DNA from 3 places in the Pseudomonas sp. Pme6b genome. Region 2 is predicted to be linked to each of the others. Evidence: riboswitches for the same ligand, from Rfam matches in the RefSeq annotation. Region 2 holds a riboswitch; each other region holds the start of a gene.

Region 1 (4,353 bases), 890 kb from region 2:
CGCCACACCGGCGACGCTCAACAGCGCCACACTCATTGACTCACTCCCCATTGATTCTCGTACAGCAGCTCGTGCAGCGGACGCGCCTGCGCCCAGCCTTCCATCACCAGCATTGGCGCAGGATAGAACTCCTTGACCGGCCCCAGGCAAATGATCGCCAGCGGCTTCGCGCCGTCAGGCATGCCCAGCAGTTCGGCCAATGCCTCGGGGTCGAACAGCGACACCCAGCCCATGCCCAGGCCTTCTGCACGCGATGCCAGCCACAGGTTCTGGATCGCGCAGGACAGCGATGCCATGTCCATTTCGGGCAAGGTGCGACGCCCGAAAATGTGTTGCTCACGCCCTTCCATCAGCGCGGCGACCAGCACTTCTGCGCAGTCGTTGATGCCTTCGACCTTGAGCTTCATGAACTCGTCGGTGCGCTCGCCCAACGCCTGGGCAGTGCGGATACGTTCTTCTTCTACATGCGCCTGCATTTTTCCGCGCAACGCCGGATCGCTGATGCGAATGAAGCGCCACGGCTGCATCAGCCCGACACTGGGTGCCTGGTGTGCGGCTTCCAGCAAGCGCGCCAGCAACTCGGGCGCCACCGTGCCGCCGACGAAGTGGCGCATGTCGCGACGCTCGGCGATGGCCCGGTACACCGCAGCCCGCTCTTCAGGGCTGAACGCTTGTTCGGTCATGGTTTGAACAGCGCCGCAATCGCCTGAGGGCAGGAAGGGAAATAGAAATGCACGTAGGACGCGGTCAGACGACCCAGGCGGTAGACTGCCTCTGCGCCACGCCCGCCGTTGGGGCTGACGCCACGGGCAATCGGCTGCAACTCGGTGCTGGTCAGCGAATGGTGATACGTGTGACCGTGCAGCGTGCCCTCGGGCAATTCAACCGCTTGCAAGGCCAGCGCCGCCAGACGCTTCTGCATGACCGCCTCACCGGACAGCAAGCCGACCAGTTCGGCGCGCACGCCCTCCACATCGCTCAGGGCTTCGAGTAAATAAAGCATGCCGCCGCACTCGGCCAGAATCGGCTTGCCAGCGATATGGTGCGCCCTGATCGATGCCTGCATCGTCAGGTTTTCCGCCAAAGCAACGTGGTGCAACTCCGGGTAGCCACCCGGCAGGTACAGGCTGTCGGCGTCGGGCAGCTCGCGGTCATGGATCGGCGAGAAGAAACTCAGCTCTGCGCCCATGTTTCGCAGCAGGTCCAGGCTTGCGCCGTACAGAAAGGCAAAGGCCTCGTCGCGGGCAATGGCGATGCGCACACCGCTGAGCAACGGCTCGACCTGAACCGGGTCGGGCGCGGTAAAGGTTACGGCTGGCGGCAAGGCCACTTCGCAGGTGCTGGCCAGCGCGGCGGCAGCCATGTCCAGCCGCACATCCAGATCATTGAGTTCGCTGGCCTGGACCAGCCCCAGATGGCGGCTGGGCAATTCGAAACCGACTTCCCGGGACAGTGCGCCATACCAGCGCAGGCCTTCGGTCAGACTGTTTTCCAGCAACTGCGCGTGGCGTACCGTGCCAACCCGATTGGCCAGCACGCCGGCAAACGGCAGATCCGGCTGATAACGCGCCAGCCCGAGCGCCAGCGCGCCAAACGTCTGCGCCATAGCCGTGCCGTCGATCACCCCCAACACCGGTACGCCAAAGTGGCGGGCCAGATCAGCGCTGGACGGTGTGCCGTCGAACAACCCCATGACGCCTTCGATCAGGATCAGGTCTGCCTCATCTGCGGCTTCCCACAACAGGCGACGGCTTTCGTCGGCACCGACCATCCACATGTCCAGCTGGTAGACCGGTGCGCCGCTGGCCCGCTCAAGAATCATCGGGTCGAGAAAATCCGGCCCGCACTTGAACACCCGGACCTTGCGGCCCTGGTTGCGGTGCAAACGTGCCAGTGCCGCGGTGACGGTAGTCTTACCTTGCCCGGAGGCAGGCGCGGCGATCAAAACCGCCGGGCAATCGCGCGGAGCTCTCATTGCAGTGCTCTCATTGCAGTGCGCCCAATAAAGGATTATTCACAGCTCGATACCTTTCTGCGCCCGGATACCGGCCTGAAACGCGTGCTTGACCACGCCGATATCGGAAACCGTATCAGCCAGGTCGATCAATTCGGGTTTGGCACCGCGGCCGGTCACCAGCACATGCTGCATAGGTGGGCGGGCCTGCAGGTCACTCAGCACTTGTTCAAGGTCGAGGTAACCATGCTTGAGGGCAATGTTCAGTTCGTCGAGCACCACCAGACCAATGGCCGGGTCGCGAAGCATTTCCCGAGACACGGCCCAGGCGGCTTCGGCAGCGGCAATGTCACGCTGGCGATCCTGGGTTTCCCAGGTGAAGCCCTCGCCCATCACGTGATAGCGCACCTGCTCGGGGAAACGGCGGAAAAACATTTCTTCGCCAGTGCTGTTGCGGCCCTTGATGAACTGCACCACGCCGCACTGCATGTCGTGGCCCATGGCCCTGGCAAGCATGCCGAATGCCGAGCTGCTCTTGCCTTTGCCGTTGCCGGTCAAGACCAGCAGCAGGCCGCACTCGTTGGGTGAGCTGGCAATGCGCTCGTCCATCACGGCTTTCTTGCGCAGCATGCGCGCCAGATGGCGTTCGTCGCGTTCGGGGGATTCGTTCATCCGGGTTCTCCGCTCGTGGCAGTCGACAACAGACGGAAGGACAGCACTGGACAGCACGGCAACGGCCTGCACAGAGCATCACCCTCCGTGATGCCATTGAGTGGTTCAGGCCGGTCTCCGGGCTCATGAGCGGGTTACCCCGGCTGCGCGCCTTCCCATGTCGAAACACAGTGGCGTCAGGCACAGCCTTGACTCATTTACCGTTGCGGGGGCAGCGCCGGGATCGGATCGATTGATCCACACCGGCTTCCCTGTTTCACCCTGCCAATCAAGGATTGCAGAGCACCTGAAACAAACCGCGAAGGGTAGAGGGTTGGGCTGGGAGCGTCAATCGACACCGACGCTGTGAAACGTGATTGAACCCAGACGGTTCGCAGTGCCTCTATCAATTATCGGACCACGCCCTTGTTTATGGAGATTCACCATGTTCAGACTCAGACTCCACTACGCAGTGTTGCTTCTGGTTGCCGGTGGCCTCGCTGCCTGCGGCGAGTCTTCGACCCTGCAAGTCTCGGATGGAACAGGCCCATCGCCCAAACTGCCGGAGCCTAACAAGACGCTGATCCCGACCGTCAACATCGCCCCTGCCGTAGGCTGGGAAAAAGGCGCAAAACCGGTCGCCGCGCCGGGCACACAGGTGGCAGCGTTCGCCGAAAACCTGGACCACCCGCGCTGGCTGTATGTATTGCCCAATGGCGACGTGCTGGTGGCGGAAACCAATTCCCCGGCCAAACCGGATGATTCCAAAGGTATTCGCGGCTGGGTAATGGAAAAAGTCATGGGCCGCGCCGGTGCGGGCGTGCCAAGCGCCAACCGCATTACTCTGCTGCGCGACGTGGACAAGGACGGCGTCGCAGAGACCCGCACCGTGTTCCTGCAAAACCTCAATTCGCCGTTTGGCATGACGCTAGTGGGCAACAAGCTCTATGTCGCCGACACCGACCGCCTGATCAGCTTCCCGTATGAAGCGGGCCAGACCTCGATCAGCGCGCAGCCGACCAAAGTGGTCGATCTGCCGGGCGGCACGCTCAACCACCACTGGACCAAAAACGTCATTGCCAGCAAGGATGGCAGCAAGCTGTACGTCACAGTGGGCTCCAACAGCAACGTGGCCGAGAACGGCATGGACAAGGAAGAAGGTCGTGCAGCCATCTGGGAAGTGGACGCTGCCACCGGCAACCACCGCATTTTCGCCTCGGGCCTTCGCAACCCCAACGGCATGGACTGGGAACCCAAAACCGGCAAGCTGTGGACGGCGGTCAACGAGCGTGACGAAATCGGCAGCGACCTGGTGCCAGACTACGTGACCTCGGTGCAGGATGGCGCTTTCTACGGCTGGCCCTACAGCTACTACGGCCAGCATGTCGACGAGCGCGTCAAACCGCAGAACCCGGCACTGGTCGCCAAGGCCATCGCACCGGATTACGCAGTCGGCCCGCATACGGCCTCGTTAGGGTTGGTATTCGCCGATGGCAAGACGCTGGCGGCGCCGTTCAACGAAGGCCTGTTCATTGGCCAGCACGGCTCATGGAACCGCAAACCGCACAGCGGCTATAAAGTGGTGTTCGTGCCCTTCAGCGGCGGCAAGCCCAACGGCGCTCCAGTCGATGTGCTGACCGGTTTCCTCAACAAAGACGAAAAAGCCTATGGGCCGCCCGGTTGGCGTGGTCAATGATCAGCGCGGCGGCTTGCTGGTGGCAGACGATGTCGGCAACAAAATCTGGCGC
Region 2 (4,353 bases):
GCAGGCCCGGTTCCTGGTCTTTCAGGTCGATACATGCCAGCGCAGTGACGCTGGCAATCTCCAGGTCGATCACGCGAAGGCTGTTCTCGATCAGCTCGCGCAACGTCGCTGCGGAGCAACCGCGCCGACAACCCAGCCCGGCCACCAGTGACGCGCCGGGCTGAACGGTCGGTGAATCAGGCCTGATGCAGGTCGGCATCGTTTCTGCGGAACAGCCAGGCACTGATCAGCCCCATCGCGACCCAGAACAACGCGTTGGTCAATAGCGAGGCGATCATGAATTGCGATTCCAGAGCTTTGGGTGCCATGCTCTGATGGACCAGCGGCTGTGGTGCGCCGATCACGTGAGGAACGACCAGAATCGCCACGCCCAGCACTTTTAGCAGCCAGTTCTGACCAAATACCAGCAAGGCCAGCCCGGCGGCAGTCGATGCGGCCGTACCTATCCACCAGGCCTGACGCTGACTCAGTTCGGCGGCAGCTGTGCCGGGCAATTCAGGTGGCAGGCCAAGCGTGGGTGCCAGCACAAAAACCGCGAAACCGGCCAGCCCCCACCATACGCCTTGCACCGTGCGGCCCGGCGCACGCAGGGTGTAAAGCCCGGCAAGCATCAGGGCGAAGCCTACTGCGACCACCAGGTTGCCGCCCGTGGTGGACAGCACGCGCTGCCAGCCGTTTTCAGGTTCCCAGGCAGCTTCTTCATGCGCATGACTGTGTTCGGCAGTCGCGCCGTCAGCATGCTCATGGACCTGTTCGGCAGATGCGTTTTCGTAAGTTTCGGCCTGCTGGATCAGTGGCACCACCCAGAAGCTTTGCAGCACGGTCAGCAGCAGGGCCGCAAGCAGGCCCGTGAACCCGGCAGTTTGTGCGATTCGCTTGAACATTGTGGAGTCCTTAATGGCAAGGAAAGGCAGCGCTGTGACGTGTATCGTGTGCGGCGTTGTGTACGGCCGCGATGTGCGAGAAACCGGCGAAGTACACCAGACATGCACCCAGCAGCGCAGCGCTGATGGCGGCTGTCAGGCGTTGAGTGCGTGTGGAGCTGGTAGTGGCGGCGTGGCTGCTGCTGATGGTCGACATGGCGATCCCTCTTGGTGATTGGCAAGCGGGCCACGCGCAAAGGAACCTGCCGGCAGACGCCGAAGGTTTCAACTGCGCCCGCCCACCGCGGGTTTGTCATTCAACGATGTCGGGCCGGTCTCCGGGCTCGCGAGGGGCTCAAACGTCGCGCGTTCAAGGCCTGCAAGGTCACCTTCCCATGCCGTGGCACAGTGGATAAGACCTTCTCTCGCTTACCGTTGCGGGGGCAGCACCGGACTTGCTCGACAGCGTGAGCGCACCGGTTTCCCGTTTCACCCCGTGAGGGGCACCCGAAACAAGGCGTACAGGAGAGCATGGGCGGCGGGGAATCGTCAATCTGAACGATTGACCTGTCTGCGGTCACTGCGTAGCCTTGCCGGTTCGAGGTTCTCCATGCGTAAAGCGTTACACATGGAGCTAAGACGGGAATGCGGTACACGCCGCAGCTGCCCCCGCAACTGTAAACGGTGAGGTTCATTGCACAGCCACTGCTACGGCGGGAAGGCGCGATGAATGCGTGTCGGCACGGTCTTGATTGCCTGCCACATGCCGCCGTGAGCCAGGAGACCTGCCTCGAACCGGGCTGACCAAAAGGCCTGCGAATTCTCACTACAACCGGGCGGGGTGATCCGGTGGCGATCCGATCCGTGTGCCAGGCATGCGGTTCTCGTCCTGTTTGCCCGCCGCATTGCCAAAGGGCACCTGATGAAAACACTGGCCAAGCTTCCCGTCACCATCGTCACCGGCTTCCTCGGCTCGGGCAAAACCACCCTGCTGCGGCACATGCTCGATAACGCCGAAGGGCGGCGCATCGCGGTCATCGTCAATGAATTCGGTGAACTGGGCATCGACGGAGAAATCCTTAAGCAGTGCACCATCGGTTGCACCGAAGAAGAGGCCAACGGCCGGGTATATGAGCTGGCCAACGGCTGCCTGTGCTGCACGGTGCAGGAAGAGTTCTTCCCGGTCATGCGCGAGCTGGTCGCTCGCCGTGGCGATCTGGACCACATCCTGATCGAAACCTCGGGGCTGGCATTGCCCAAGCCGCTGGTTCAGGCTTTTCAGTGGCCGGAAATTCGCAACGCCTGCACGGTCGATGCGGTGATCACTGTCGTCGACAGCCCTGCGGTATTGGCCGGTACGTTTGCTGCGTTCCCCGATCAGGTCGATGCGCAGCGCAAACTCGACCCGAATCTGGACCATGAGTCGCCTCTGCACGAGCTGTTCGCTGATCAACTGGCCAGCGCCGATCTGGTGATCCTCAACAAGGCCGACATGATCGACGCCGAAGGTCTGGCAGCGGTGCGTGCCGAAGTTGCCGAAGAACTGCCGCCAGCCGTCAAGGTGATTGAAGCCAGCAGCGGTCGTCTGCCGATCAGCGTACTGCTGGGTGTTGGCGCCGAGTCCGAGCTGCACATCGATGGTCGCAAGACCCACCATGATCATCACGACAATGACGATCATGATGACCACGATCACGATGCTTTCGATTCGATTTCCCTGAAATTGCCTCAGGCCGATGAAAAGTTGTTGCTCGACGCACTGAATCAACTGGTCGTGCAGCACGGCATTCTGCGCGTGAAGGGCTTCGCGGCCATTCCCGGCAAGCCGATGCGCCTGCTGATCCAGGGTGTGGGTACGCGTTTCGCCAAGCACTTCGACCGCGCCTGGCGCGCCGACGAAGAGCGTGCCACGCATCTGGTGCTGATTGGTCAGGAGCTGGATGCCGTGGCCCTGCAAGCGCAGCTCAACGCTGCAGTTGTCGGCTGACCCCATGCATTTACTGAGAACCCAGCCCGGCGGTTTCGTACCCGACGACAGCATTGCCGATCTGGGCCAGACCCCGGCCGAGCTGGTGATTCTCTGTAGCGGAGACTCCAGCCTGGCGCTGCTGGCCGAAGCTGCACGCCAGCTTCCTGACGACTACCCGAGCCTGCGTCTGGCCAACCCCATGCAGGTACAGAATCACGCCTCTGTCGACTTGTACGTCGATGAGGTGCTGCGCCACGCAAAGGTCATTCTGATTTCCCTGCACGGTGGCATCGGTTACTGGCGTTACGGCGTCGAGCGGCTGATGGAGCTGGCGGCACGCGGGGTTCAGGTCATTCTGGTGCCAGGTGATGATCGTCCCGATCCTGAGCTGAGCGACCTGAGCACGGTGCCTGCCGCAGAACGCGACCGGCTCTGGCAGTTTCTGCGTCAGGGCGGCTTGCAGAATGCGCTGGAAATGTATAGTTGCATGGCCAGCCGCTGGCTGGACCGGGACTATTCCTGGACCGAGCCCCAACCGTTGCCACGCACAGCCATTTACCACCCTCGACTGGCAAGTGCGCAGCTCACCGATTGGCAAGCCGACTGGGTTGCAGGACAGCCCGTCGTGGCGCTGCTGTTCTACCGCTCGCACTTGCAGGCCGCCAATACCGGTTTTATCGACGAGTTCTGTGCGCGCTTGCAGGCGCACGGCATCAACCCGCTACCCATAGCCGTGGCCAGCCTCAAGGAGCCCGGCTGTTTCACTCAGGTGGAGAACTGGCTGGACGAGGCCGAAACCGAGCTGATCCTCAACACCACAGGCTTTGCCCAGTCGAGCCCGGAAGCGCCGCATCTGCGCCCGTTTCGGCGCAACGTGCCGGTCATTCAGGCGATCTGCGCGCAGGACAACGAACCTGCCTGGCAGGCCAGCGAACAGGGCCTTGGTGCGCGCGATCTGGCGATGCACATTGCCTTGCCGGAGCTGGACGGGCGGATCATCAGTCGACCGATCAGTTTCAAGGACCTGGCCTGGCGTAGCGAGCGCAGCCAGTCGGACGTGGTGTGTTACCGCGCCCAGCCGGACAGGATGGATTTTGTCGCGCAACTGGCGCGGCGCTGGATCGAACTGGCGCGGCTGCCCAACGGCGACAAGCGTGTGGCGTTGATCCTGGCCAACTATCCGACCCGCGACGGGCGCATCGGCAATGGTGTGGGGCTCGACACGCCTGCTGCGGCGCTGAACATCCTGCGCGCCATGCAGGCCGAGGGTTATCCGCTGGCACAGTTGCCGGACAGCGGCACCGAGCTTATCCAGCAATTGCTGGGTGGCGTGACCAATGATCTGGACAGCATTGACCTGCGGCCCTGCCAGCAAAGCATGGCACTGGAGGAATACCTGGCGGCGTTCAACGAGCTGCCGCAGGAAAACCGTGATGCCGTGAATGCCCGCTGGGGCGCGCCGGACAGCGATCCGATGTTTCGCAGTGGCAGAATGATGATTGCCGGGCTGCGCTTTGGCCT
Region 3 (4,353 bases), 100 kb from region 2:
CGGTGCGCCGATCAGTGCGGTAATGACGCCAATCGGCAGCGCCTGGCCCTTGATCAGCGTGCGCGAGAGGATGTCGGCAGCGATCAGAAACAGCGCGCCGCTCAATGCACTCAACGGCACCAGCCGTGCGTGGCGCACACCGATCAGCATACGCACCGCGTGCGGGATCACCAGCCCGACAAAACCGATGGAGCCGACGATCGATACCATCACTGCGGTGACCAGGGCTGCGGTCGCGATCAGGATGATCTGCACGCGCCGCACGGCAATCCCCAGTGACGCCGCCGAGTCGCTGCCGAAAGTGAACGCGTCCAGCGCTCGCCGGTGCCAGAGGCACACCAGCAGACCGACCAGCACCGTCGGCACTGCCAGCCAGACCGAGTGCCAGCGTACGCCGCTGAGGTTGCCCAGCAGCCAGAACATGATGCCGCGTGCCTGTTCGGAGCTGGCGGATTTGGTGATCAGAAACGACGTCAGGGCATTGAACAGCTGTGAACCGGCGATTCCGGCCAGAATGATCTGCCCGGCTGCTGTGGTGCCTCGCGACGAGTGCGCCAGCAGGGCGACCAGCGAAAACGCCGCCACGGCCCCGGCAAAAGCGCCTGCCGACATCGAAATAGCCCCCGCGCCGAAGCCCAGAATGGCGACCAGCACCGCGCCGGTCGAGGCTCCGGCGGAAATTCCCAGCAGATATGGGTCTGCCAGCGGGTTGCGCAACAAGGATTGCAACACCACGCCACAGATCGCCAGCCCGGCCCCGCAGGCTGCCGCGACAATGGCGCGGGTCAGCCGGTAGTTCCAGACGATGCCTTCGTCGATAGGGTCGAGCACATAGCCGGCAGCCCAGAGTTTGTTGGCCAGCACCTGAAAAACCACCTTCAGGCTGATCGAGGTTTCGCCAATCGCTGCACCGACCATGATTGCCAGCACCAGCACTGCCGAGACCCAGAGCACATGGCCCAGTGCTACCTGTAATCTCATTGTGCAGCGTTGAAACGGTTGGCGGCGTCAGCAAGTTCCTCGAACCCGGTAAACAGGCGCAGGCCAGCCTGCATGCCTTCGGCGTCGATGATCACGATCCGGTCATGCTTGACTGCGTCCATGTTGCGCGTCACCGGGTCGCTCTTGAGGAATTCGATCTTTTTCAGGTAGTCGTCGGCCGGGAAGCGGCGGCGATCCATGCGTGCAATCACCAGAATGCTTGGGTTGGCCTTGGCAATGGTCTCCCAGCCCACTGTCGGCCATTCCTCGTCGGACTTGACGATATTACGCATGCCCAGGCTGTTGAGCATGAAGTCCGGGATGCCTTTGCGGCCTGCCACGAACGGGTCGCTGGCGAGGTCGGAACTGGAAAACCAGAACAGCGCCGAGACGTCGTTCGCCTTGTTCTGTTTGACGTTGGCAATCGCCGCGCTCAGGCGGGCCTTGAGGTCGGCGACCAGCGTGTCACCGCGGTCCTGTACGTCGAAAATCTGCGCCAGTTGCTCGATGCTCTTGTAGATGGTCTCGATGCGGAACGGCTCCAGGCGTGTGCCGTCGGCACCGACCAGATTGTCTTTGCCTTCGCAATCGGACGGCAGAATGTAAGTGGGTATTTTCAGGTCATGGAACTGCTCGCGTGTGCCGACCACGCCCTGTTTGCCGACCATCCACTCCAGCTGCACCGCCACCAGTTCCGGACGTTTGCCAATCACCGATTCAAAGCTTGGGTCGTTGTCGGCCAGACGTTCTACCTTGTCGTTCTGCGCCTTGAAGCGTGGTAACACGTTGTTGAACCACAGCGAAGTGCCCACCAGCCGGTCGCCCAGGCCTAGTTCGTAGAGCATTTCAGTACCGGCCTGGCCAATGGTCACTGCCTTGGTCGGCGCATGTGCGAACGTCAGGGTCGAACCACAGTTTTCGAGGGTCAGCGGATACTGAGTAGGCGCGGCGAGGGTCAGGGTGGACAGCGTCAGGCTGGCGGCAAGTACGGCAAGGCGGGGCAGCGACATGAAATGCGGTCTCCGTTGGAGCAGGTGCCAAGGCGCAATGCACATCAGGAAACACATCCCCGGCAAATGACCGGGCACGACGGGAAATGCTGCCGCGTGCGGATGTCCTTCCCGGACACCCCGCCGGTTAGTGGATTGAAGCAGGTCGGCAGGTCTCCTGACTGGCATGTCATCGCCAGGCTCCGGCCTTCCCGGAGCTGAATCCAGTGGCAGTCATGGAGCAGGCTCGATGCCTACAGTTGCGGGGGCAGTTTCGTTTTGGCCTTGTGCAGACAAAGCGTGCGAATTCCCTGTTAGTTCCTCTCGGAAACCGACGGGCGGCATGGTAAACGATAAGCGTTTTAGTGGCTAATCCTTTGCGCGCAGGCGCAGCAGACTGTTGATCAGATGCAGACGCATCGCGGCTCGGGCGGCATCCCGATCCTGATGGACAATGGCGTCGAAGATGGTCTCCTGTTCGCGTTGCTGGATGCCTGGGTCGTCCTCTGCGTGCAACGACGTGATATTGCCGAAGCCGCTGCGGGTGCGGGGCAGGATGCTGCTGCCGAGCTGGCTCATCACGTCGGTAAAGAAGCTATTGGCTGTGCACAGTGATATCTGCCGGTGAAACTCGAAATCGGCCTTCATGGTGTCGTGCCCCAGGCGCGCACAGCGATGCAGCTCATCGAGTGCCTGACGGATGGCATCCAGTTGTTCGGGCGTGCGGCGTTGAGCCGCGAGCGCGGCGGATTCCGGCTCGATGCTCAGGCGCAGCTCGATGATGGATACCGCGTCGCCGGATGTACCGATTGGCGATTCAATCTGCTGGAAATGCCCTGGCTGCGCGGCATCGACTACGAAGGTGCCGATGCCATGCCGGGTTTCGACCAGACCTTCGGCTTGCAGGCGCGACATCGCTTCACGAACCACGGTGCGGCTGACCCCGGTTTCACGGATGATCACCTGTTCGGTAGGAAGCTTTTCACCGCTCTGGATCTCGCCTTCGCGAATTCTGCGCGAAAACTCGGCGACCAGTTGCTGAGTCAGACTGGAGCGACGGCCTTTTGATGTGGAAGGTTGTTCCATGGCGGGTGATCGGGTCCGTGTCGGGTGGCTGAGTATAACCGTACTCAAGGCGTGTTTTGTGTGGTGATCGCAGCCTATACTCGCGTATCGGACAGAACTGAGGCTGCAATGTCGGACAACGCGCTTTCCTCGCAAAAGAACCATCGACGCCTGGCAGAAACCCTTGTCGACCGCTTCGCCCAGCGCATGCGTGACGGTGTGCTGGTGCGCGGCGAGAAATTGCCTTCCGAGATCCACATCATGGAAGCCGAGGGTGTCAGCCGCACGGTGGTGCGCGATGCGCTGTCGCGGATGCAGGCCGCCGGGCTGGTGGAAACCCGGCATGGTGTCGGCACCTTTGTTCTAGACATGCCACCGCCTGAAGGTTTTTCGGTAGGGCCTGCGACCATCGCCACCTTGTCCGATGTGCTGAACCTGCTGGAGTTTCGCTTGAGCCTGGAAGTCGAGGCAGCAGGGCTGGCTGCGCAGCGACGCAGCCCTGAAGCGTTGCTTGAGCTCAAGCGGGCGTTCGATGCGCTGCTCGAAGGCCCGCAGAAATCCGGAACCACCATCAATGCCGATTTTCAATTTCACCTCAAGATCGCCAAGGCGTCTGGCAATGCGTACCTGATCGATATCATGAAACATCTGGGCACCAAGCTGATTCCCCGCACGCGGATGAACTCGGCCTACACAGGGCAGAGCGATCGCAACGCCTACCTGGCCGGAATCAACACCGAACATCGGCAAATCTACAACGCCATCGCCGAAGGCAACGTCGACGCAGCGCGCTCGGCGATGTACCTGCACCTCAACGGCAGCCGCATGCGCCTGCGTCGCGCTCAGGCGCTGTACAGCGACTGAGCGATTCAGGGCCGGACGCGGAGTTTCTGCCAGACACCTATCGTTCCTCATGCTCCAGTGTGGTGATGCCTTGAGTGACGCTCCACGGCACAAATCTGCGCCGCACCGCATGCTCTAAAGAGGACGCAGAGCGTCCAGAGCTGCATGTCGACGCGGAGCGTCGGCACGATAATCTGCGGAGTTTCTGCCAGACACCTCTCGTTCCTCACGCTCCAGTGAACTGCCCCCAAGAAGTTGGACACCAATCCGACCTCACGGGGGTGTTCAAATGGGTAAGTATTCAGAGCAGTTCAAGCTCACTGTCGTCAAAGCGTATCTTGAAGACAACATGGGCTTTCGTATGGTAGCCCGCCAGTTCTCGATCGATTTCAGCCTGCTTCGACGCTGGGTCGCTAACTACAAGAGTCATGGTCACACCGGCCATCGCAAGCCTGGTCTTCGATACAGCGAAGCT

Evidence for each region. A riboswitch is a leader RNA that binds a small molecule or an ion and turns the genes downstream of it on or off. The one in region 2 is predicted to bind cobalamin.
Region 1: linked by a shared signal. The riboswitch ahead of cobO (cob(I)yrinic acid a,c-diamide adenosyltransferase) and the one ahead of cobW (cobalamin biosynthesis protein CobW) in region 2 are both predicted to bind cobalamin.
Region 3: linked by a shared signal. The riboswitch ahead of AC4ANE_RS16360 (ABC transporter substrate-binding protein) and the one ahead of cobW (cobalamin biosynthesis protein CobW) in region 2 are both predicted to bind cobalamin.

Annotation. Positions count from the first base shown of each region.
Region 1 is NZ_CM176704.1:4,407,244-4,411,596, forward strand. It holds gene cbiB (adenosylcobinamide-phosphate synthase CbiB) at 1-36, opposite strand, end outside; gene bluB (5,6-dimethylbenzimidazole synthase) at 33-683, opposite strand; gene AC4ANE_RS19990 (cobyrinic acid a,c-diamide synthase CobB) at 680-1,975, opposite strand; gene cobO (cob(I)yrinic acid a,c-diamide adenosyltransferase) at 2,015-2,626, opposite strand; cobalamin riboswitch at 2,718-2,931, opposite strand; partial or broken gene AC4ANE_RS20000 (PQQ-dependent sugar dehydrogenase) at 3,051-4,353, shown strand, end outside.
Region 2 is NZ_CM176704.1:3,515,456-3,519,808, reverse strand. It holds gene AC4ANE_RS15875 (cobalamin biosynthesis protein) at 1-199, opposite strand, end outside; gene AC4ANE_RS15870 (CbtA family protein) at 177-884, opposite strand; gene AC4ANE_RS15865 (CbtB domain-containing protein) at 895-1,080, opposite strand; cobalamin riboswitch at 1,176-1,389, opposite strand; cobalamin riboswitch at 1,448-1,670, shown strand; gene cobW (cobalamin biosynthesis protein CobW) at 1,786-2,850, shown strand; gene cobN (cobaltochelatase subunit CobN) at 2,855-4,353, shown strand, end outside.
Region 3 is NZ_CM176704.1:3,618,313-3,622,665, reverse strand. It holds gene AC4ANE_RS16365 (FecCD family ABC transporter permease) at 1-981, opposite strand, end outside; gene AC4ANE_RS16360 (ABC transporter substrate-binding protein) at 978-1,991, opposite strand; cobalamin riboswitch at 2,122-2,321, opposite strand; gene AC4ANE_RS16355 (FadR/GntR family transcriptional regulator) at 2,340-3,056, opposite strand; gene AC4ANE_RS16350 (FadR/GntR family transcriptional regulator) at 3,165-3,899, shown strand; one part of gene AC4ANE_RS16345 (IS3 family transposase) at 4,168-4,353, shown strand, end outside.